Regions from separate parts of the Phyllobacterium sp. MT110 genome, predicted to be linked through region 3. Evidence: riboswitches for the same ligand, from Rfam matches in the RefSeq annotation. Region 3 holds a riboswitch; each other region holds the start of a gene.
What was found. A riboswitch is a leader RNA that binds a small molecule or an ion and turns the genes downstream of it on or off. The one in region 3 is predicted to bind cobalamin.
Positions count from the first base shown of each region.

Region 1: another riboswitch for cobalamin. It lies ahead of AC1Q5O_RS10990 (aromatic ring-hydroxylating oxygenase subunit alpha); the one in region 3 lies ahead of AC1Q5O_RS01545 (DUF1636 family protein).
Region 2: another riboswitch for cobalamin. It lies ahead of AC1Q5O_RS05465 (CbtB domain-containing protein); the one in region 3 lies ahead of AC1Q5O_RS01545 (DUF1636 family protein).

Region 1 is NZ_JBXAFE010000001.1:2,175,829-2,183,419, forward strand. Features, by position in the region: gene AC1Q5O_RS10975 (3-methyl-2-oxobutanoate hydroxymethyltransferase) at 1-556, shown strand, start outside; gene purU (formyltetrahydrofolate deformylase) at 561-1,457, shown strand; gene AC1Q5O_RS10985 (FAD-binding oxidoreductase) at 1,680-2,771, opposite strand; gene AC1Q5O_RS10990 (aromatic ring-hydroxylating oxygenase subunit alpha) at 2,779-4,023, opposite strand; cobalamin riboswitch at 4,149-4,348, opposite strand; gene AC1Q5O_RS10995 (DUF1868 domain-containing protein) at 4,460-5,170, opposite strand; gene AC1Q5O_RS11000 (L-fuconate dehydratase) at 5,251-6,528, opposite strand; gene AC1Q5O_RS11005 (fumarylacetoacetate hydrolase family protein) at 6,566-7,411, opposite strand; gene AC1Q5O_RS11010 (SDR family oxidoreductase) at 7,578-7,591, opposite strand, start outside.
Region 2 is NZ_JBXAFE010000001.1:1,049,060-1,056,650, reverse strand. Features, by position in the region: gene AC1Q5O_RS05505 (TOBE domain-containing protein) at 33-239, opposite strand; gene AC1Q5O_RS05500 (aldo/keto reductase) at 349-1,224, opposite strand; gene AC1Q5O_RS05495 (hypothetical protein) at 1,444-2,697, opposite strand; gene AC1Q5O_RS05490 (hypothetical protein) at 2,810-3,307, opposite strand; gene AC1Q5O_RS05485 (NAD-dependent epimerase/dehydratase family protein) at 3,416-4,156, opposite strand; gene copD (copper homeostasis membrane protein CopD) at 4,249-5,133, opposite strand; gene copC (copper homeostasis periplasmic binding protein CopC) at 5,133-5,504, opposite strand; gene AC1Q5O_RS05470 (histidine phosphatase family protein) at 5,591-6,241, opposite strand; cobalamin riboswitch at 6,235-6,385, shown strand; gene AC1Q5O_RS05465 (CbtB domain-containing protein) at 6,418-6,627, shown strand; gene AC1Q5O_RS05460 (CbtA family protein) at 6,640-7,380, shown strand; gene AC1Q5O_RS05455 (hypothetical protein) at 7,444-7,591, shown strand, end outside.
Region 3 is NZ_JBXAFE010000001.1:312,940-320,530, forward strand. Features, by position in the region: gene nodQ (bifunctional sulfate adenylyltransferase/adenylyl-sulfate kinase NodQ) at 1-599, shown strand, start outside; gene cysQ (3'(2'),5'-bisphosphate nucleotidase CysQ) at 779-1,591, shown strand; gene AC1Q5O_RS01530 (FecCD family ABC transporter permease) at 1,766-2,752, opposite strand; gene AC1Q5O_RS01535 (ABC transporter substrate-binding protein) at 2,786-3,733, opposite strand; gene AC1Q5O_RS01540 (ABC transporter ATP-binding protein) at 3,733-4,539, opposite strand; gene AC1Q5O_RS01545 (DUF1636 family protein) at 4,663-5,025, opposite strand; cobalamin riboswitch at 5,132-5,344, opposite strand; gene AC1Q5O_RS01550 (transglutaminase family protein) at 5,499-7,591, shown strand, end outside.

The DNA.
Region 1 (7,591 bases), 1.9 Mb from region 3:
CTTTTCCGCCTTGCGCGCGGGCGGCGATGCGGTTTATTGCGCGGCCAGCCTGTCCACCATCCGGCGCATGCGCGATGAAGGCATTCCTGTCTGCGGCCATGTCGGCCTGATCCCGTCAAAGGCGACCTGGACCGGCGGCTTCAAAGCTGTCGGCAAGACGGCGCAAAGCGCGCTCGACATCTGGCGCCAGACCAAGGCACTGGAAGAAGCCGGGGCGTTTGCCGCCGAAATCGAGGTGGTGCCTGTGGCGGTTGCAACCGCCATTTCCGAACGCACCTCGCTGTTCGTGATTTCCATGGGCGCAGGCGCCGGCTGCGATGCGCAATATCTCTTCGCCGAGGATATTCTTGGATCGAACCGCGGCCATTATCCGCGCCATGCCAAGACTTACCGCAACTTTTCCGCCGAATATGACCGTCTGCAGCAGGAAAGGGTCGCAGCCTTTTCCGAGTTTGTCGCAGACGTGCACGCAAAAAACTATCCGGCAGCCGAACATGTGGTTGGAATTCCGCATGACGAACTGGACCGTTTTCTCAAAGAGCTTCCTGGAGTTTGAACCGATGGATCATCAGTCCCACACCTCGCCCGTCACCCGTCAGCCGTCTGATTATACGCACGGTTTCGTCCTCACCCTGTCGTGCGAAGACAAGCCTGGGATCGTGGCATCGGTGACGACGGAGCTGGCGGCGCTGGATGCCAATATCGCCGAGAGCAACCAGTTCTGGGACCGCCAGACCAACCGCTTCTTCATGCGCATCGCCTTTGCCGCCTCGGAAGAAACCTCCAAGGACGATGTCGAGCGGGCGCTGAAGCCGGCCATCGAGCGCTTCGGCATGAAGACCACGCTGATCGACCAGGCCAAGAAGCCGAAGATCGTCATCATGGTGTCGAAGTTCGACCATGCGCTCCTGCACCTGTTCTACCAGATCAAGGTCGGCTGGCTCGATGCGGAAGTCGCCGCCATCGTCTCCAACCACGAGGACAGCCGCCGCTTTGCCGAGCATGAGGGCATCCCCTACCATGTGCTGCCCGTGTCCAAGGACAACAAGACGGCACAGGAGGAGGCGCTGCTGAAGATCGTCAAGGACACCGGCGCCGATCTCGTCATCCTCGCCCGCTACATGCAGGTGCTGTCGGACACTCTGTCGAAGCGGCTGTTCGGCAAGGTGATCAACATCCACCATTCGTTCCTGCCGAGCTTCAAGGGGGCAAAGCCCTATCACCAGGCGTTCGAGCGCGGCGTGAAGCTGATCGGCGCGACGGCGCATTATGTCACGCCCGACCTCGACGAGGGTCCGATCATCGAGCAGGAGACCGAGCGGGTCAGCCATGCCATGAGCGCCGAGGACTTTGTCGCCACCGGCCGCGATATCGAGAGCCGGGTGCTCGCCCGCGCCGTCAAGAAGCACCTCGAATCCCGCGTCATGCTCAATGGCCACAAGACCGTGGTGTTCTAAGCACAGGCATTTTTAAGGGTGCGTGGTGCGTGGTTCGACAAGCTCACCATGAGGGAGAGGGTTGGGCTGCAATGCTAATCACAAGGATTGCAGGAATGGCTCCCTGCAATCCTCACTCTCCCTCATGGTGAGCTTGTCGAACCACGCACGATCGCAATGCGAGCCTTCACCGCCAGTTATTGCCTGCACTTGAGAACGAAGAATACCTCAAAAAGGCGGCGCTCAGGCTTCGATCTCCACATTGCCGAGCGGCTTGGTGCAGCAGGCGAGGACAAATCCCTCGTCGATTTCCTCGTCGAGAATACCGCCATTGTGATCCATCTCGGACTTGCCCGAGAGTTTCATCACCTTGCACGTGCCGCACAGGCCGGATTCGCAGGCCGCCGCAATGCGGATACCGGCGCCGCGCGCCGCCTTGAGGATCGTATCCCCCGGCATGCACGGCACGTCCATGCCCGACATGGAAAAGGTGATCGTCGCCGACGCTTCCACGGCGTCGGTGGACATCACATCGAAGGCGGGCAGGACGGGTTCGGCGGCCGGACCGAAGCTTTCCTGATGATAATGCGCCATGTCGAAACCGCTGGCTTCGAGCATACCGCGCACATCGCGCATGAAACCTTCCGGACCGCAGCAGAAGATCGTCCTGTCCTTGAAATCCGGCGACAGCAGCGGCAGCTTGGGCGCTTCCAGCCGCCCGCGGATACCGGTCCACACCTGCCCCATCTCGTGTTCCTTGATCAGGAACGACAGTTTCAGGTTGGGCATGCAGTTTGTCAGATATTCCAGTTCCCGGCGGAAAATGATGTCGCTGGGCCGGCGGGCGCAGGTGACGAAGCTGATATCGCTCTGCGGGGCGCAATCATGCATCCAGCGGGTCATCGACATCATCGGCGTGATGCCGGACCCGGCCGAGATGAACAGGTACTTTTCCCCCGGATGCCTGCGCATGGAGAAATCGCCGAGCGGACCGAAGGCCTTCAGCCGCATGCCGGGGGTCAAATGATCCAGCATCCAGCGGGTGCCGATGCTGTTCTCCTGCGCCTTGACCGTCACGGCGATGGTGAAGGGCCGTGACGGGCTGGAGGAGAGCGTATAGGTGCGCAGGACGGCTTCGGGCTGCACCGGCAGCTCGAAGGTCATGAACTGGCCCGGCTCATAGCGGAACCAGTTCTGGTTGTCGGAACGGAATGTGAAGGTCTTCACATTCGGCGCTTCCTCGATGATCGACAGACACTCCAGCAGATGCAGCCGGTCATTCCATGGCTGCATCTGGTCGAGGTGCGGGTAAGACTGAGGAACGCCCATGTTCATTGTGTACCTATGCTACCTTGCTGAGCCGCGTATCGCCGCCGGAGAGACGCTCTTCCATGAACCTGCAGTACCATTCGAGGAATTGCAGCACGCCGCCTTCATGCTCGGGCGAATAGGGTCCGGGCTCGTAGGCGGGCGAGCGAATGCCGAAGGCGTTTTCCTCGACGATCCGGCGGTCCTGGTCATTGGTCTCGAGCCAGACATGCGTCAGTTCCTCGATGGTGTAATCCACGCCCTCGACCGCATCCTTGTGCACCAGCCATTTGGTGGTGACCTGCGTTTCATCCGGGCCGAGCGGCAGCACGCGGAAGGAAATGGCATGGTCGCCGAGGATATGGTTCCAGGTGGTCGGGTAATGGAACAGCAGCAGCGAGCCGATCTGCTTCTCGTTGACACTGTCGCTGAGCTGCCGGCCGACGGCGCGGCGCCCGCTCATCGTATAGCTTTCCGCATCGCGCAGCAGCGGCACACGGGTGGCGCGGTACTGGCCATCATCGGACATGCGGAAAATGCTGGGCAGGCCTGCCGCTTCGCAGCGCTGCCAATGCGCGGCAATTTCCGGATCGTCTGCGGCGCCCTGGACACCGCTCACACTCGGCGCTTCCGGGAAGGTCTTGCACAGCTCGGGATGATTGGCCACGCAGTGATAGCACTCGCGGTTGTTTTCCCAGACCAGCTTCCAGTTGCCCTTTTCGACGATGGTGCTCTGATAGGCGACCTTGGTTTCGGTGAGGTGGTGCGGCGCGAGATAGGGTTCGATCAATGCGCGCGTCGCGCTGAAATCGACAGGATTCTGCGCCAGGCAGATGAAGATGTAACCGCCGACGCTTTCGCACTGCACCGGCTTCAGACTGTGCTGGCTGGCGTCGAAATCATCGCCCATCTGGCGGGCGAACAGCAGGCGCCCGTCAAGCTCGTAGGTCCACTGGTGATAGGGGCAGACGAGCTTGGCCGACGTGCCGCGCTCGGCTGAGCAGACGCGCGAGCCGCGATGGCGGCAGGAATTGTGAAAAGCCCGGATCTGGCCCTGGCGGTCGCGCACGATGACCACGGGATAGTCGCCGACCTGCACCGTGAAGAAGTTGCCGGGCTTGGCGACTTCGCAATCATGGCCGATGAACAGCCAGTCGCGATAAAAGATGTTCTCCATATCCAGCCGGAAATAATCCGGATCGGAATAGAAAGACTGTTCAAGGCCGTAGCCGGGTTTCCGGTTTCTCAGGTTCCGGAGCAGTTCGTTGCGTATATCCATGTCGTGTCCTCGCCTCGATGTTGCGAAAGAACTGACTGGTGGTGACGGAGGAAGAACGCCTGCACGGCCAGCCACCGGCTGGTGCCCGCACAGAATCATGCTCCTTGATCGCCCACCGCGATCAGTCGGTTTTTGGTACCGAGGCTGGTTTCCGGGCTCTGGAGTTGCCGTATCGGCTGTCACGACGCCTTCCCGGGGTTGTGACCCAGTGGCTGTTATGCCGTGTTTCACTCCACTACCGTTGCGGGGGCAGCGCCGGGTTTCCGACCGGCTTCCCAATTCTCCGCTTCCCTAGAAAAGCGGCACCTCAAGTGCCCCGATAAAAGCATCCGGCACCCAAAAAGAATAGGTGCGGAAACGACATCGCATTTACGTAAGACGACACGCCGGGCGCGTGTACACTATGTCGCAGATTGGCGATCAAACGGCCTCCGGTTCAATCCAGAACCACCAGTTCCTCGAAATGATTCATATCGGCAAAACTGCAGAATGCGGGCGGATTCAACGCAATGACCGGCGATTCACGCCGGATGAATGCTAGGCAATCATCCAGAAGTTCCTGCCAGGCCCCGAGCCTTTCGTCCGGGAACCGCGCGATCGGATAGGCCAGCGTGATGTGGAAGACATAGGTGTCGTGATCAGGATGCCGGTAACCGAACGGCACGGCCAGTTCGTCGCGCCAGGCGCGCATGATGCGCTCGTCATATTCACTCGCACCGGCCACGGTCAGGCCTGCGGGCGTGACATCGATCACCTCGACGTTGAACGGCCCGCATCCCTCGAAATCCTGAAGGCGATCCACGTAAAGCCGCGTCATGTCGTCGATGCTTGTCTCCAGTGGAACATCATCCGGCCAATAGGACGGGCGGCGGCGATATTCGATAATGCCCTGAAACAGCGTCATGTGCAGGCTGGAGACGGGGGTAAAGGCCAGTTGGCCGGCATCGGGCATCGCCAGAATCCGGTCGCGCACGGCAATGACCGAGGCTTCCGACTCGGAGCCCTTCACCAGATGGCAGACCACCGTATTGCCGGGTTCCGGCTGAAAGACGCCCGCGCCGTTGTAGCGCCGGCCGAGATGCACCGGCGGTTCCGGGTGCAGGCTGGCGGCAAAGCGGGCGAGCGAAGGCTTGATCAGGTCGAGCATGGAAACCCCGTGACGAGAGAAGACGATGCAATCGCCATAGGACAGCTCTTTGTCAGACTGATGAAGCCCCGCCCCTTTTCCTATGGCCGGTGGAGATATTCCTCGATCGACGCCTGTTTCATTTCAATCGAGAAACCCGGCAGCGACGGCGGCATATAGGCGGCATCCCGGATGTTGCAGGGATCGACAAAATGTTCGTGCAGATGGTCGACATATTCGATCACCCGCCCCTCCTTCGTCCCCGACACGGCGATGTAGTCGATCATCGACAGATGCTGCACATATTCGCACAGGCCGACACCGCCCGCATGCGGCCAGACAGGCAGTTCATATTTGGCGGCGATCAGCAGCACGGCCAGCACTTCATTGAGGCCGCCCATCCGGCACGAATCGATCTGCACCACATCGATGGCGCCTTCGGCGATGAACTGCTTGAACATGATGCGGTTCTGGCACATCTCGCCGGTCGCGACCTTCACAGGCTTGATTGCCTGCCGGATCTTACGGTGGCCCGCCACGTCATCCGGGCTGGTCGGCTCCTCGATGAAGAACGGCTTGACGAAGGCAAGCTTGTTGACCCAGTCGATGGCCTCGCCCACTTCCCAGACCTGGTTCGCATCGATCATCAGGATACGGTCCGGCCCGATCACCTCGCGGGCAATGGTCAGGCGGCGGATATCGTCTTCAAGATCGCGGCCGACCTTCATCTTGATGTGGTTGAAACCGGCGTCGACCGCTTCCTGACAGAGGCGACGCAGCTTTTCATCGGAATAGCCAAGCCAGCCTGCCGAGGTGGTGTAGCAGGGATAGCCTTCCGCCTGCAGCGTGGCGATCCGCTCCTTCTTGCCGCTCTCCGCCTTGCGCAGGATGGCGAGTGCTTCCTCGCGCGTCAGCACGTCGGTCAGGTAGCGGAAGTCGACGATATCGACGATTTCTTCCGGCGTCATCTCGCCGACCAGCTGCCAGACCGGCTTGCCCGCCTCCTTGGCAAGCAAGTCCCAGACCGCATTGACCACCGCGCCCGTCGCCAGATGCATCGCACCCTTGTCGGGCCCGATCCAGCGCAACTGGCTGTCGCCGGTGATGAAGTGCCAGAAGCGGCCGGGATTTTCCTTCACCCAGTCCAGTTCCAGCCCAACGACGAGATGCTTCATCGCTTCAATCGCCAGGCAGCAGATTTCATTGCCGCGACCGATGGTGAAGGTCAGCCCATGGCCGGACAAAGCCGTGTTGTCCGTATCGAGGATGACATAGGCGGCGGAATAATCCGGGTCCGGGTTCATGGCGTCCGATCCATCCAGGCTCTGCGAGGTGGGAAAGCGGACGTCGAAGACGCGAAGATCGGTAATGCGGGTCACAATATGCCTCTTGAATAATGTTGCGGGTCAGCACGCGTTAGACGTCGGCGCGTGCCACCTGTTTCTGGGTGCCAAGGCCGTCAATGCCCAGCTCGATCACGTCACCTGCCTTAAGGTAGCGCGGTGGCTTCATGCCCATGCCGACGCCGGGCGGCGTCCCGGTCGAGATGATGTCGCCGGGATGCAGCGACATGAACTGGCTGAGATAGGAGACGAGGAAGGCAACGCCGTAGACCATGGTCCGGGTCGAGCCGTTCTGCATGGTCTCACCATTGACCTTCAGCCACATGCCGAGGTTCTGCGGGTCGGCCACTTCATCTTTCGTCACCAGCCAGGGGCCGGTCGGACCGAACGTGTCGCAGGATTTGCCCTTGGTCCATTGCCCTGCCCGCTCCGTCTGGAAGGCGCGCTCGCTGACATCGTGCACGGTGCAGTACCCCGCGACATAATCCAGCGCCTCGGCCTCACTGACATATTTTGCCGCGCGGCCGATGACGATGCCAAGCTCGACTTCCCAGTCGGTCTTTTCCGAACCGCGCGGGATGACCAGATCGTCATTCGGGCCCGATATCGCCGATGTGGCTTTCATGAAAATCACCGGCTCCGGCGGAACGGCCATGCCGGATTCCGCCGCGTGGTCGGCATAGTTGAGGCCGATGCAGATGAATTTTCCGGTTCCGGCAACGCAGGGGCCGAGGCGCGGATTGCCGCCGACCCGCGGCAGGCTCTCTAAATCCAGCGCCGACAATTTTGCCAGCGCTTCCGGGTCGAGCACGGTCCCGGCAAGATCGTTCACCTTGCCGGAGAGATCGCGGATGTGCCCCTTGGCATCCAGCACGCCGGGCTTTTCCTGTCCCGGTTCGCCATAGCGTAGAAATTTCATCGTCTGTTCCTTCCGATTGCATGGGAGGAGGCTTCTGACAATTCATCCTGATGAGGGAGCTGGTGCGGTTTTCGAGAACCGGAGCGCAGTGGACATTTTCGTCCATGAGCACCGGAAGCGCAGAAAATCGCATCAGATGCCCATCAGGGTGGATTGGCAAAGTCTCCTAGACGGTCCAGC
Region 2 (7,591 bases), 740 kb from region 3:
CGGGCACCTTCATTGCCGGCGTGACTGGTCAATCAGTCAACGGCGACCATGACGTCGGAAGCCTTGACGACGGCATAGGCATTGTCGCCAACCTTCAGCTGCAACTCGTCAACGGCTTCGTTGGTGATTGATGCCGTGACGATTGAACCGCCGACATCGATGCGGACATGGGCCGTCGTTGCTCCCTTGGTCACTTCGACAACTGTCCCTTTCAGCCGATTGCGTGCACTGATCTTCATGGCGTTTCTCCTGTTGTTTGCCGCACTTTAGACGGGCGAATGCTGTTTACAAGAAGCAAAGGAAAAAGGCCCGGAAAACCGGGCCTTTTCTGCGTTCTCCCAAGAAAATTCATCGTCCGGCGAGTGCCTTGCCTTCCCGGTCAAGCGCGCTGAATTCCTCATCGGAAAGGCTGATCCTTGCGGCATCGACGTTTTCCTCAAGGTGTTTGACCTTGGATGTTCCCGGTATGGGCAAAATGACCGGGCTGCGCTTGAGCACCCATGCCAGGGCGATCTGGCCCGGCGTCGCCTTGTGACGGGCAGCGATGGTGTCCAGCAACGAGCCTGGCTTTGCCAGGTCACCCGCAGCCAGCGGGAACCAGGGTATGAAGCCGATTCCGTTCTGCGTGCAGTATTCCACGACATCCTCGCTTGCGCGATCAACGAGATTGTAGCGGTTCTGCACCGTTGCCACTTTGAAGAATTTCGAAGCGGCCTTGATCTCTTCAACGGACACCTCGCTCAGTCCGGCGTGGCGGATCACACCCGTGTCGAGCAGCGATTTCACAGCGCCGAACTGTTCGTCACGCGGTACTTTCGAGTCGATCCGGTGCAATTGCCAGAGACCGATCTGATCAACACCAAGCTGGCGAAGGCTCTTATGCGCCTCGTCGATCAGGTATTTCGGATCGCCCTTCGGCGTCCAACGGTCCGGTCCCTCGCGCGTAAGACCAGCCTTCGTGGCAACGAGAATGTCGCCATAGGGATGAAGGGCTTCCTTGATCAGAAGTTCTGAAACATCCGGACCATAGGAATTTGCCGTATCGATGAAGTTCACGCCAAGTTCCGGCAGGCGCTGCAAGGTGCGAATGGCTTCCGGCTTGTCGGCAGGCTCCCCCCAGATACCACGGCCAGTGACGCGCATGGCGCCAAAGCCAAGACGATTGATTTCGATATCACCGCCAATTCTGAATGTACCGGATTGGGATGCAATGGATTGGGACATTGTCACAGTTCTTTCGTTTGAATTGGAGTATTCGATGAAAGTCAGGAACGTCGGTTGCGCACGGAATGCGCGCAAGATCGTGAACGCACGCCACGGTGCGTCCTTGATACATATAGACCGCAACGGCAAAAGTTTAAGGTTTGAAGAAGCGCCCGCTCTCTTTACTCGTCACGAGATCGGCCAACAATTGCCATTGGCCGACACCCGAACGGCTTCATTCTAATTGAAATAGAAGGCGTAAGAGGCGAAATTTCCCTCGAAGATCGCCGTGATCTGGTTCCATTCGCCGCTGCTCATCACCGGGCCGTCCTGAAGATACGGCACGGCAGCCGGACCGGTGAGCCAGAGGATGAAATCAAACGGCCCTGGATCGTCGAAAACCTTGGCCAGATTGATGCCTTTGTCAAAGCGCCAATGGGGAACGAGGATCTTGCCATCCAGGGCCGCCTCGAATTGCGACAATACCGCGAGCCAGGCCTGGATGCGCTCCTGCGTGACATTGAAGGATGGCAGCACACCGCTCTTCTGCTTCGGGCCGGGCAGCCATTCGTGGTCGTCGTCGGTTTCCTTGTCGATGAGGGCCCAGGTTTCCCGGTTGAGTGCAATCACCTTCTTCAGATGAACGCGCACCTCGCTCCACATCGCCTTGTCGGCAACCGGCCAGCGGATGGTGTGAATGAGGGTTATGAAATCAGCGATGTCATCGGCCTGTGCCTTGTTCACCCCGAACATCGTATATTCGTCCGCGCCCCTGCCATTGACGGCCGACATGGTCGAGACAGCACGGGGAAACACCACGCTGAAGCTGCTGTTCCAGCTTTCGGAAAAATCATGGGAAAGCCATGCCTTGGCGACGGCCATCAGCAGATTGTCATAACCTTGCAGCCATTTCGCATCGGCGGTGTCGAAGCCGACAATGAAAGGCAGGGGATCGCCGTTTTCATTGGTATCCGAAATGGCACGGCCGATATGGTCTTCCGGCCCAACCTTGCCATCGCCGTTCCAGTCAAACCGGGCAACAGAAAGATCGACCTTCAACTTTGCCGGCTTGTCGCCAACGGCGGCAAGTGCCTTGTCGGCAGAATCGAGATCGGCAATGAACGTTGCGAGAATACCGCGGAATTGCTCATAGGTGATGGGTTCCGGATTGCCGTTTCTGGCGATTTGGCTGGCGCCCAGCCCCAGATACAATTCATAGCCATCCGATTTCGAACCAAATCCATGTTTGAAAAGCGATTGCGCCAGCTTTTCGAACGCGCGGGCGGTGCGCACAAGGCCCAGGCCCAGCTGCGCATCGGCATTGTTCGTCGCTTTCGCCGCCAAGGCCAGCAGTTGCTCATCGGCCTCGCCGATACGGCCATTGGCAAGATATTTCTGGAACAGCTCGGTCGCGGCATTGTCCGCCCGCGCTGCTGCTGAAAAAGCGAAGCAGGCAAAACTTGCCGCCATGATCAGGGAAATGAGTTTTTTCACGCAGATTTTCCGTTGTTGATGACATCGAACAGCGGATTGATAGGCCGGCGGAAAGCAAAAGTCTGTAAAATACAATCTTGTGGTGTGTTTATTCACCTATAGATTGCAACTTTCAGCGTGGCTGATCGTCATCCCTGGCAAAAAATGCCGTCTTTTCTGCCTCTGATTGCAGCACTTCCTGAGCCCGGTCAAGCGCGCGCATGGCGGCAAAAAGCACCTCCCGATCATGCTGGTGCGCCTCGAACAGCGCAACAAAGGCCGGGTTGGTGATTTCATGCGGTTTTGGTGCAGCTTTAGCCCGGTTCAAGCTGTCATCGGCGGTGCGCCTGGCCTTCTCCACGTGATGTCTGGCCGCATCAACATCCGACAAGCTCTTGAAATACTGGCTCATTGTGCGCTTTACCGCTTTCGATGAACGCCCGGCTGCGCTGGAGAGCAAAGCCTGCCTGCTCTGCTCTTCCAACGTATTCTTGCCGGCGCGGCCGGCAGATTTGCTGTTCAGGTCGGACACGTTTTTCATGGGCCATTCTTTGACGATTGGCCACAGCATAGGGCATGGCACCCCATGCTGAAACGAAAGCACGGTTAAAACTCCCGTCAAAACGGGCACCGGATTCCGGTTCTGCCACCTGTGCTAGAACCAGATTGCGCTTTGCCCGTCTCCCAACTCTGTGGGAGGCGGTCTGTCGATTCGCCTCGCGCCTGTCATCGCGAGGGTCTATGGGCGGCGGTCAATGCGAAATGCGGCGTCCCAACCGAGCGCATGGCGGGCTTTCCCGCTGTTGGCGACAACGTCCGTCTCGGTAACATTGTAGGCACCGCTTGCTCCGCGCTCGATAGCCTTGAGTGCTGCGCTGGCGGCCGCATCGACATGGACGCGCAAATCCGGATTGGCCGGCATGTCGACGCCGGTCCCCGGCCCGTAGAAAAAGCCGTAGCGCAGGACAATGCCCTCCATGCCGGGCTCGTTCAACACAGCCTGTTCCATGGCCGCGACACCGGCGACAGTCGTTGCACGGGGTTCTTCCGCGTGCAGATCAAGCGGATCCGTCTCGATGAACACACCGGGTTTCGGCGCGTAGGCCCAGGCGATACTCTGCGCGATGATACGCCCGACACCCGCGGCTTTTGCCGCCTGTACGAGATTGGCGGTTCCCTCGCTGCGGATGCGGGCATTGCGGCTGATGAAATCCTTCATCGCCGCTGGACTGACACCATGCGGCAAATCCGTGAGCTGATGTATGATCACATCGGGCTCGGCCTCAGCAACAACGGATTTGAGTTTTTCGGCGTCAAAAACATCGACAATGGCCGGCTCAACCCCGATCTGGCGCAAGGAAGCGGCCTTCTCGGCGCTTCGCGTGGTGCCGGTCACCACATATCCGGCCTCCACCAACAGCGGTGCAAGCCGCCTGCCAACCGCGCCGCTGGCGCCTGCGAGAAAGATTTTCCTGATCATGTGTCTGTCTCCTGTCATTGCCTGCAATTCGTCTTGCGCCACCAAGACGAGACAGCCCAATCGAACGTGACATGCCCCTCACACTTTTCGACCTAGACGGGTTCGAGCATGCCAAACCAGGCAACCAGCCCGAGCACGACAATGCCCAGTGCGATCTCCGTCAGGGTTCCGAGCCGTATGGCGCGTATGGAACCTGCCTCGCTGGTGCGCATGCGCGGCACGAAAACATACCGGTTGATCAGGGCCAGTCCGGTCAGCACCACAACCAGAATGATCTTCAGCACCAGCAAGGCCTGATAGGGGGATGTCCAATCAGCCGGCAGACGTCGAAGGACAAGCGTGGTATTGACCACGCCGGATGCGATCACCAATGCGACGGCCGCATGACCGGCCGACGAAAACCGCATGAGCGCCGTTCGCGCGGCCCCACGCCATTCCACCTGGCGCAACCGGCCAAGGATCAGCACGACCGGTATCAGCGCTCCGATCCACGCGCCGCCCGAGAGCACATGCACCATATCGTTGAAACGGTGGGCCGCGCCGATCCAACCCTCCCGCATTGTGGCATGGCCGGAAAATGCCAGGCTTGCCAGGAGCAGCCCCGAAGCCATGGCAAGAGCGATGCGCGCGCGGGGTGGCGACAGAGCCAATGCGGGCAACAAAAGCAGCGCCGCCGCGACCTGTATCGCCCAGCCGCGGCCGACACTTGTCTCAAGCAGCACGTCCCGGATGGTTCCGAGATCGACGGCATCGCTCCAGCCCTGCCCGATCATTCCAGCCTGCAGCGGCAGCGCGGCAAAGATCGTTCCGATAGCCAGAAAGACCGCGATCCCGCTCGCAGGACGCAGGCGCTCCCCGATCTCCAGCGCCAGGGGTTTGGGCACAAGCAGTGCGAGGTAGGCAAACGCGCCCCACAGGAACATCGTGGACGTATTGTGCACGAACCTGCACAGAACAAGCGTGGTCTCCAACCCCATCAGGGTTTGACGGTGAATGTATAGCTGCCCTTGGTCTTGTGACCGTCGGTGGAAAGTGCGGTCCAGTTCACGGTATATTCCCCCGACGCGAGGGGTGCCGACAGCGGAATGACCAGTGTCTTGTGGTTGTTGATCGACAGTTTGGCCTGCCCCGTCGATATGGTCGCCTTGCCCGGGCCGGTGATCGTTGCACCTGAGAATTTCAGGTTCAAACCCTCGGAAAACGTCAGATCGATCTCGACGGGCGAGACCTTCATGATGGCGTTTTCGGCCGGAACTGCCGATTCAAGATGGGCGTGCGCCAATACCTGCCCCAACAGGCCGGCATTAAGGACCGTTGCGACAGCAAAAATACGAATGAGCCGTGACATGAGAACTCCTGTGAGCGGGCGGATTTGACGGATCCGGAGAAAGGGTGCGACCGCGCGGCGAAAGCTAAGCCTGATTTTTGCCGGGATCATGGCAGAATCCCTGTGGGGCGCGACGGCACGCAGGCGGCAGCGCGTAGCATCCACCGGCGGCCGTCGCTGCTCATTTCCGTACAGCTGCGCGGCTCGACATCGATGCGCCAGAATGCGGAATCCGGTGCCTGCAACACGCTCAGAACAGCGGCGCGAATGACGGAAGCGTGTGTTACCACGACTGTGTGACCGCCATCATGCATATGCGCGCTCATCCAATCTGCAATCCTGACGAGAAAATCATGGATGGATTCGCCGCCATGCGGGGCCGAGGCGGGATTGTTCATCCAGTCCGTCACATCGTCCGGGTGAGCTTCGTGGACAGCGGCGAGTGTCCTCCCCGCCCATTTCCCGTAATCGATATCCGCCAACGCCGCATCGACAACGGATTCCAGACCCAGGGCATCGGCGGTTTGCCGGGCGCGCAGCGCCGGACTGGTCAAAACATGGTGCGCGCGGCGCAAATGCCCGGCAATGGCCTGCAGGTTTTGGGCTTCCCCGGGTTCAAGCGCTTCGTCGGCGGGGAAAGCACCTGTGCGGACCGCCGGTGTGGCGCCATGGCAAACAAGGGTCAACCGCGTGGCTCTGGCCAAAATATCCCTCAAAACCCTCAGGAGAAAACCGTAAACAGCCTGCAGACCGTTCATTGACAGTCTGCGGCGCGCACAGATATAACCGTGCTGTTGCGAGTTTGGAAGCCGGTGAAATTCCGGAGCGGTCGCGCCACTGTAATTAATCAGTCCTTTTTCACTGATTGAAAGCCAGACCCTGGCCGCAACATCATTTATTCCGTTAGTGAACGCGTCATTCTGGGAGAAAATTCATGTCCGATATCGCTCTTACGCCGTCAGCAGGCGTCACGCCCATTCCTCTTGGCGAAGTCTTGCCCTGGGCCATTTTCGGCGGGCTGATCATGCTGCTCGCAATCTATTTCATTGGTGCGGAAGAAGGTGCGATGTCGCTCTTCTCGGGCATGTATGTGCACGAATTCGTTCATGACGGCCGCCATCTCCTCGGTTTTCCCTGCCACTGAGGAAACGAAACAATGACAAGAGATCTTTTGATCCGCGGCATGATCGCAGGGGTCATCGCCGGGTTGTTGGCGTTCGGGTTTGCCCGGGTATTCGGCGAACCGCAGGTTGATCATGCCATTGCCTTCGAGGAAAAGATGAGCCAGGCGGCCGGCGCAGCGGCTGAACCGGAGCTTGTCACACGGGCGACACAGGCCGGCATCGGCCTGTTTACCGGCATTGTCGTCTACAGTGCCGCACTTGGCGGATTGTTCTCCCTGGTCTTTGCCTTCGTGCATGGCCGGGTCAGTTCCCTCAGCCCGCGTAGTACGGCGGCCCTGCTGGCGCTCGCAGGTTTTGTGGCAATTGTTCTCGTTCCCTGCATCAAGTACCCGATGAATCCGCCTGCGGTTGGCAGCCCGGATACCATCGGGGCCAGAACGGAACTGTTCTTCGTCATGCTGGTGGTTTCGCTCGGTGCCCTTGCGGCGGCTGTGGGTCTGGCAAAGCGCCTTTATGCCCAGCACGGCGCATGGAACGCGACATTGATGGCCGGTGCAGCCTATGTCGTGTTCATTGCGCTGGTGCAATACGCGCTTCCCGCCATCAATGAAGTTCCCGAACAGTTCTCACCGACCGTTCTCTGGAATTTCCGCGTCGCATCGCTGGGCATCCATGTGATCGTCTGGACAACGCTTGGTCTGCTCTTCGGCGCTTTGGCTGAACGGGTTCTGGCCGGACAGCGTCCGCGCTATCGCCTGCATGCGGCACGCTGAGCGCAGTCGCGCCATTTCTGAACGCCCGCGGGCGTTCAGGCTTCCGCTGCCGATGGGACTGTCATGAGACCGCAACGCTTCGATATCCCCATGGGATGCCCGGCAGGCTGGCTTCTGGCTCTGGTCGCATGCCTGTTCATGCTGCAAACCGCAAGCGGATGGGCGCACCGCAGCAGCGCCGGTACCGATACGTCGGGCATTTCCATTCCAA
Region 3 (7,591 bases):
CGTTGGATGTCAGCAAGGCATCGCGCGCCGACCAGAAGAACCAGAAGCCGGCGGTGATATGGTTCACCGGCCTTTCCGGTTCGGGCAAGTCGACGGTCGCCAATCTCGTTGAAAAACGCCTGTCGTCCCTCGGCAAGCACACCTATATTCTCGATGGCGACAATGTGCGCCACGGGCTCAACCGCGACCTTGGCTTCACCGAAGAGGACCGGGTGGAAAACATCCGCCGCGTCGGCGAAGTGGCCAGGCTGATGGTGGATGCCGGGCTGATCGTGCTGGTCTCGTTCATTTCGCCGTTCCGTTCGGAGCGCCGGATGGTGCGCGAGCTGCTGGCCGACGGCGAATTCCTCGAAGTGTTTGTCGATACGCCTTTCGAGGAATGCGCGCGGCGTGACCCGAAGGGGCTCTACGCCAAGGCACTGCGCGGCGAGATCAAGAATTTCACCGGCGTCGACTCGCCCTATGAAGCGCCGGAGAATCCGGAACTGCATCTGCACACGGTTGGCCGCACGACGGAGGCACTTGCCTCGGAGGTGGAGAAGCTGCTGGTCGAGCACGGCATCATCTTCAACTACGATCAAAGCTCGTGGTCGATTTAGGCGATGCCTGATTTGTTCACCCCCCTCTGTCCAGCCGGACATCTCCCCCACAAGGGGGGAGATCACATTGGCATGGACGCTTTCGCACAACAGGTAACGTTTCAAATTTCGCAGAAATGGCAATGTCGGCTGATCTCCCCCCTTGTGGGGGAGATGTCCGGCAGGACAGAGGGGGGTGCATGACACCAACCCTTACAACCCTCGACCACTCGAGCCTGCTTGCCGTCCTGGAAACAGCGGCCATTGCCGCCGGACAGGAAATCCTGCGCATTTACGCTGAGGGCTGTGATTTCGCGCTGAAGGATGACCAGTCGCCGGTCACGGAAGCCGATCATGCCGCCGAAGCCATCATCCTGGCGGCTCTGCGCAGGGTGACGCCTGATATACCCGTCGTGGCGGAAGAGGAAATCTCCGGCGGGCACGTGCCCGGCGATCTCGGCGCGCGCTTCTATCTGGTGGATCCGCTCGACGGAACGCGGGAATTTGTCAGCCGCAACGGTGATTTCACCGTCAACATTGCGCTGATCGAAAACGCAGCGCCCGTTCTCGGCGTTGTCTATGCCCCCGTCCGCGGTGTGCTGTTCACGGGCGGCACTGCCGGTGCACAGGAAGTTGCTATCGGCGAGGGCGGCGGGGTCACCGCACGCAAAGCCATAGGCTGCCGCACCAGTCCGGACGATCTCATTGCCGTTGCCAGCCGCTCGCACCGCACGCCGGAAACCGATGCCTATCTGGAAAAATTCCGTATTGCTGACTGTGTGTCCGTCGGGTCGTCACTGAAATTCGGCCTGCTGGCGCGCGGCGAGGCCGATATTTACCCGCGTTTCGGCCGGACCATGGAATGGGATACGGCGGCGGGCGATGCGGTCCTGCGGGCTGCGGGCGGGATCACGCTCACGCTGGACGGCAATCCGCTGACCTATGGCCGTCGCAATCAGGCCGACGATGCCGATTTCGCCAATCCGGATTTTGTGGCCTGGGGAAAGCTATAGTCTGATCGCAATGCCATTGTGCGTGGTGCGTGGTTCGACAAGCTCACCATGAGGGATGTGGATTGGTCCAAGATCAATGGCGAAGGTTGCAGAGTGTAATTCCCTGCAATGCATACCCTCCCTCATGGTGAGCTCGTCGAACCACGCACTGTGCTGTTGCCATCCGATCACCGGTTACCCCGGTCGCTTCCTCAACAGGATCGTCACCACAAAAAACGCGCCGATGGAACTGGTAACGATACCGATGGGCAATTCCTGCGGCGCCAGCAGCAGACGGGCCGCGAGGTCGCTGAGCAGGATCAGCAGGGCGCCGAGCACGGCGCAGGTGACGATCAGTCCCGCATGCAGCTGACCGGAAAAACGCCGGGCAATGTGCGGGATCATCAGGCCGACAAAGCCGATGACGCCCGCCACCGAGACAAAGATCGCGGTGGAGAAGGCGCAGACGATGAACACCGTGTTGCGCAGGCGCGTCACCCTTATGCCAAGGCTTTCCGCCGTGTTTTCGCCGGCCAGCAGCGCATCGAGATTGCGGTGGTTGTACAGGGCGTAGACCAGGATGGCGGCAAGCCCTGTGAGGGCCAGCGGCAGGTTCTCCCAGCGGGCAAGACCGAGGCCGCCGAGCGTCCAGAACATCACCGAATGCGCGGCGCGCTGGTCACCGGCAAACACCATGTAATTGGTCAGCGCAGCAAACAGGAACGAGACGGCAAGGCCCGCCAGGATCAGCCGTTCCGGCCCCTGTCCCTGCACGCGCCGCACCAGCATCAGCACGACGATGGCCGCCAGCATGCCGCCGCTGAAGGCGGCAATCGGCAGGGTCCAGATGCCGAAGCGGTCGCCGATGACCGTGATCACCGAGACTGCTCCCGCCGCCGCACCATTGGAAAGGCCGAACAGGAACGGATCGGCGAGATCGTTGCGGGTGACGGTCTGCAGCAGGGCGCCGATGATGCCGAGCCCGGCCCCAACGCAGATGGCAAGGATGACCCGCGGCAGGCGCAGGTCGACGATGATCTTGCCGACCGGACCATTGACGGCGGTATCGGAGAGGCCGGCGGCATGGGCGAGGGCGTGCAGGACATCACCGAGCGGAATGACCGTTGCCCCATAGGCAATCGACACGAGGGCGAGGGCCAGAATGGCCATCACCCCCGTCATGAGGGTCAGATGCTGACGGAAAGGCAGATGCACTCAGAATGCTTCCGGATGCATGGCCTTGGCCATCTTGGCGATGGCCTCGATATTGGCCGGTCCGGGCGTCAGTTCCGCATAGCGCAGGGCGACGAAGCGGTTGTTCTTGACGGCGTCGGTTTCCTTCATTGCCGGATGCGATTTGAGGAAGTCGAGCAGCTTCTGGTAGCCCGCATCATCCTGATAATCGAGGAGGACGAGGAATTCCGGATTGCGCGTCGCCACGGTTTCCCACGAGGTGGTGCCCCAGCTGGTGTCGAGATCGGCCATGATGTTGGTGCCGCCGGCTTCGCTGATCATTGCCGTCGGAATGGCGAATTTGCCCGCTGTAAACGGCTTGTCCTCGCCGGAATCGTAGAGGAAGACGCGGGTGCCGCTCTTGTCGCCGATCTTTGTCTTGATCGCCGCGAGTTCTGTCTTCCAGCCGCTGACCAGTGTGTTGGCTTCCTCTTCCCTATCGAAAATCTTGCCGAGCTTTTCCATGTCGCCATAAAGCAGGTCCATGGTGGCGGCGGGCCGGGACTTGTCGAGATGGATGCAGCTTTCGGTCAGTTCAAGTGTCTTGATGCCGTGCGGCGCCAACGTGTCGGGGGTGACTTCGCCACCCGGCTTCATGCCGTAATTCCAGCCGGCGAAGAAGAAATCCGGTTCCGCCGCAATGAGATTTTCAAGGGTGGGATATTTCGGCGCAAGCTCGGGAATGGTGCCCAGCTGCTTCTTGAAGGCGTTGTCCAGCTTGTACCAGCCGGTAATGCCCGAAACCCCGACCATCGAGGATTGCAGGTGCAGGGCGAAGGCCATTTCGCTCATGTTGATGTCTTGGATGACCGCACGCTTGGGTGCGGCCTCGAAGGTTACGGGCTTGCCGCAACTGTCGACCGTCACGGGAAACGCCCATGCGGGGGCGGACAGCGCCGACAAGGCGAGGGCGAGCAGCATTCTTTTCATCAAATTCTCCGTAGCTGAGCAGTTTGTTTTGTGGTTGGTCCGGGTGCTTCGAACACCATGAGGTCGCGATCCTGCGACGGATGGCGCAGGCGCAGGACATCGAGATCGAAGACATCGCTGACGATGCGCGGCGTCAGCGTTTCGTCGGGCGTGCCGGCGGCGACAAGCTGGGCGGCATGCATGACGGCGACGTGGGTTGCAAACGGCGCCACCAGCGGCAGGTCGTGCAGCACCGCTATAACAGTCACATCGAGACCGGCGACGAGCGCCAGCAGTTCGCTGCGCGCCTTCGGGTCGAGGTGATTGGTGGGTTCGTCGAGAAACAGGATGTCCGGCTGCTGGGCGATGGCGCGCGCCAGCTGCACGCGCTGCCTTTCGCCGCCGGAGAGCGAGCCGATGGGACGGCGCGAAAACGCGGCGATCCCGGCGCGGAGCAGGGCTTCCGTCACGATATCCCGGTCCTTCGCCTTGGTCAGGGTGCCGGTGTGCGGAATGCGGCCAAGGGAGACATAATCGTCCACCAGCAATTGCGGGTCCGGCATGTCGGTCTGGCCGACGAAGGCAAATCTCCTGGCCCGTTCCTTCGGCGGCAGCCGGTCTATTGCCGCGCCGTCGAGATGGATGCTGCCGGAGGAGGGGCGCTGCAGCCCGGCCAGCATGCGCAAAAGCGTGGATTTCCCGGCGCCGTTCGGCCCGATAATGGCAAGTCGCGCGCCGCGCGCGATGTCGAGCGATACCTCATCCACCAGCGTCTGGCCGGCGGTGCGGAACGTCACCTCGTCGGCACGCAGGGCGACGTGGTTCATGGGCGGATATCCGTGACTGCAGGCAAGGCACATGGTGTCAAATCCCAACCGGTAAACGTCGTGTTATCGCGGACGCTCCGTTCTCGTATAGTAACGTTATAACATTGGTCAATACCCGGTGTGTCATAGGTGCGCCGGAATGCGTGCGAGTGTCTTGTCCCAAAGGCCTTGCGGGCGCTGTGATGCTTTGGACCAGCCATCGGCGAGCGCGTGATACATCCGGGCGAAGTCCAGAAGATCGGCAAAGTCCGTGGCGGGATCGATATCGCCGAAGAGATATTGCGCCTTGCCGGGCGCCCGGAACGCCACGGTGCAGGGTCGTTCGCAGCCCGCCATGCAGCCAACACCGCGCACCTCATAGCCGAGCTGGCCATCGAGTTCCGCCCACAGCCTGTGGGCAAGGGTCTGTCCCGGTCGTGACAGTCCGTCAGCCGCCTTGCACTGGGTGCAGGCGATAATCTGGTGGTCGGGTCTTGGCGTGGTCATGCCGGTGCCTTGCCTTGTGGACAAAGGTTAGGGGAACGCGGCCAATGCACCATCGCGACAATGCGGGAGAGGACATCGCATCGCTCCCGGCACACCCCGTCCGGTTCGAATTGTAGATGAGATGGCAGGTCTCCTGGCTCGCGGGTCTCAGCTTCGCCTTGCCTTCCCGACCTTCCGGTCAGTGGCATGTCAGGCATCGCTCACCGCTTACAGTTGCGGGGGCAGCCACGGTCTCGGTCCCTTTTGGGTACGCCTCACCGTGTTCCCTTTTCATCTCCCGCGTTGTCGTGCGGAAGAAACCATCGGCGCGAATGCTATGCGGCCAGCCGCGCAGTTGCAAGCACGTTTATGCGGCAATTTTTACAGCTGCCAAAATTTTTGGCAAATGAAAGATTTCAATTGGCCGGTAACGCGCTAGAGTGCTGGGAGCATTTGTGGAACCGCAGTTTTTTGAATCAGACTTTTGAGGCGATATGGCAATTCACGCAGCAGTCTATCATCTGACACATTACCGGTATGACCGGCCCATCATGCTCGGGCCGCAGATCATCCGGCTCCAGCCGGCACCCCATTCCCGGACAAAAGTTCTCAGCCATTCCCTGAAAGTCAGTCCGGCCAATCATTTCGTCAACCTGCAGCAGGACCCCTACGGCAATTTCCTCGCCCGCTTCGTCTTTCCCGAACCGGTGACGGAGCTGAAGATCGAGGTCGATCTCGTCGCTGATATGACCGTCTATAATCCATTCGATTTCTTCGTCGAACCGGTCGCCGAGACCTGGCCGTTCAGCTATCCCGAAGAGATCAGCGACGACCTGTCGATCTATATGAAACCGCAACCGGCAGGACCGCTGGTTTCGGCTTTCCTTGCAACCATCGATCGCAGCCCGACGAACACGGTGAATTTCGTCGTTGATCTCAACGCACGTATCCAGCGCGAGATCGGCTATGTCATCCGCATGGAAACCGGGGTTCAGGAGCCGGACGCCACCTTGAACCTGCGCTCGGGATCGTGCCGGGATTCAAGCTGGCTGCTGGTGCAGGTGTTGCGCAATCTCGGTTTTGCCGCGCGGTTCGTCTCCGGCTATCTCATCCAGCTGAAGCCTGATCTTGTCGCCATCGATGGTCCCGCCGGCACCGACAAGGATTTCACCGACCTGCATGCCTGGTGCGAAGTCTATCTGCCGGGGGCGGGCTGGATCGGCCTCGACCCCACCTCCGGGCTTCTGACCGGCGAAAGCCACGTACCGCTTGCCGCTACGCCGCATTACCGCAACGCCGCACCGATTTCCGGCATGGCGGAATTCGCCAATGTGGAATTCGGTTTCGACATGCGCGTGACACGCGTATCCGAGCACCCGCGCATCACCAGGCCGTTTTCCGACGAATCCTGGAATGCGCTCGATGCGCTCGGCGAAAAGGTGGACGCGATCCTGAACGAGAGGGATGTACGCCTGACCATGGGCGGCGAGCCCACATTCGTGTCCATCGACGATTTCGAATCGGGCGAATGGAACACCGATGCGGTCGGGCCGACCAAGCGCGAAAAGGCCGACAGGCTGATCCGGCGGCTGCGCGAGCGTTTTGCGCCGGGTGGTTTTCTGCATTACGGGCAGGGCAAGTGGTATCCGGGCGAGAGCCTGCCGCGCTGGACGTTCTCGCTTTACTGGCGCAAGGACGGCAAGCCGATCTGGGTCAATCCCGACCTGATCGCGCCGGAGAACGGCAAGGCTGACGTCAAGCCGGAAGATGCCGGAAAACTCCTCGTCGCGTTGGCGCAGGAGCTTGGCGTTGAAGAAGAGATGGTGGCGCCCGCCTATGAAGATCCGGCGGAATGGATCATCAAGGAGGGCAACCTTCCCGACAATGTCGATCCGTCCAACTCCAGGCTCAAGGATCCGGAAGAGCGCAGCCGCATCGCCCGGGTTTTCGAGCGGGGCCTGACCGACCCAAGCGGTTTTGTCCTGCCGGTGCAGCGCTGGAACAGCCAGGCCTCCGGCCCGCGCTGGCGCAGCGAAAAATGGAAGACGCGGCGCGGCAAGTTGTTCCTGGTGCCGGGCGATTCGCCCGTCGGATACCGGCTGCCGCTCGGCGCCCTGCCGCATGTTCCGGCCTCGGAATATCCCTATATCGTGCCGGTCGATCCGTCGGTGGATCGCGGGGCGCTGCCGGACCCGGCACCGCAGGCGCGTGAGAACATCCTGGCGGTTGCCTCTTTCACTGCTGATGAAGGCAACCAGCAGGAGCGGGTCGAGCAGGAACTGGGGGAAATCGGCGGGGCCGTGCGCACCGCCATATCGGTCGAGCCGCGCGACGGGCGTCTCAGCGTGTTCATGCCGCCGGTGGAGGCGCTCGAGGACTATCTGGAACTGGTTGCGGCGGCGGAAGCTGCCGCCCACAAGCTCGGGCTGCCGGTCCATATCGAAGGTTACAGCCCGCCGCAGGATCACCGCATCAACGTCATCCGCGTTGCACCCGATCCCGGCGTGATCGAGGTGAATATCCATCCGGCGGCCAACTGGCGCGACTGCGTGGCAACGACAACGGCAATCTACGAGGAGGCCCGCCA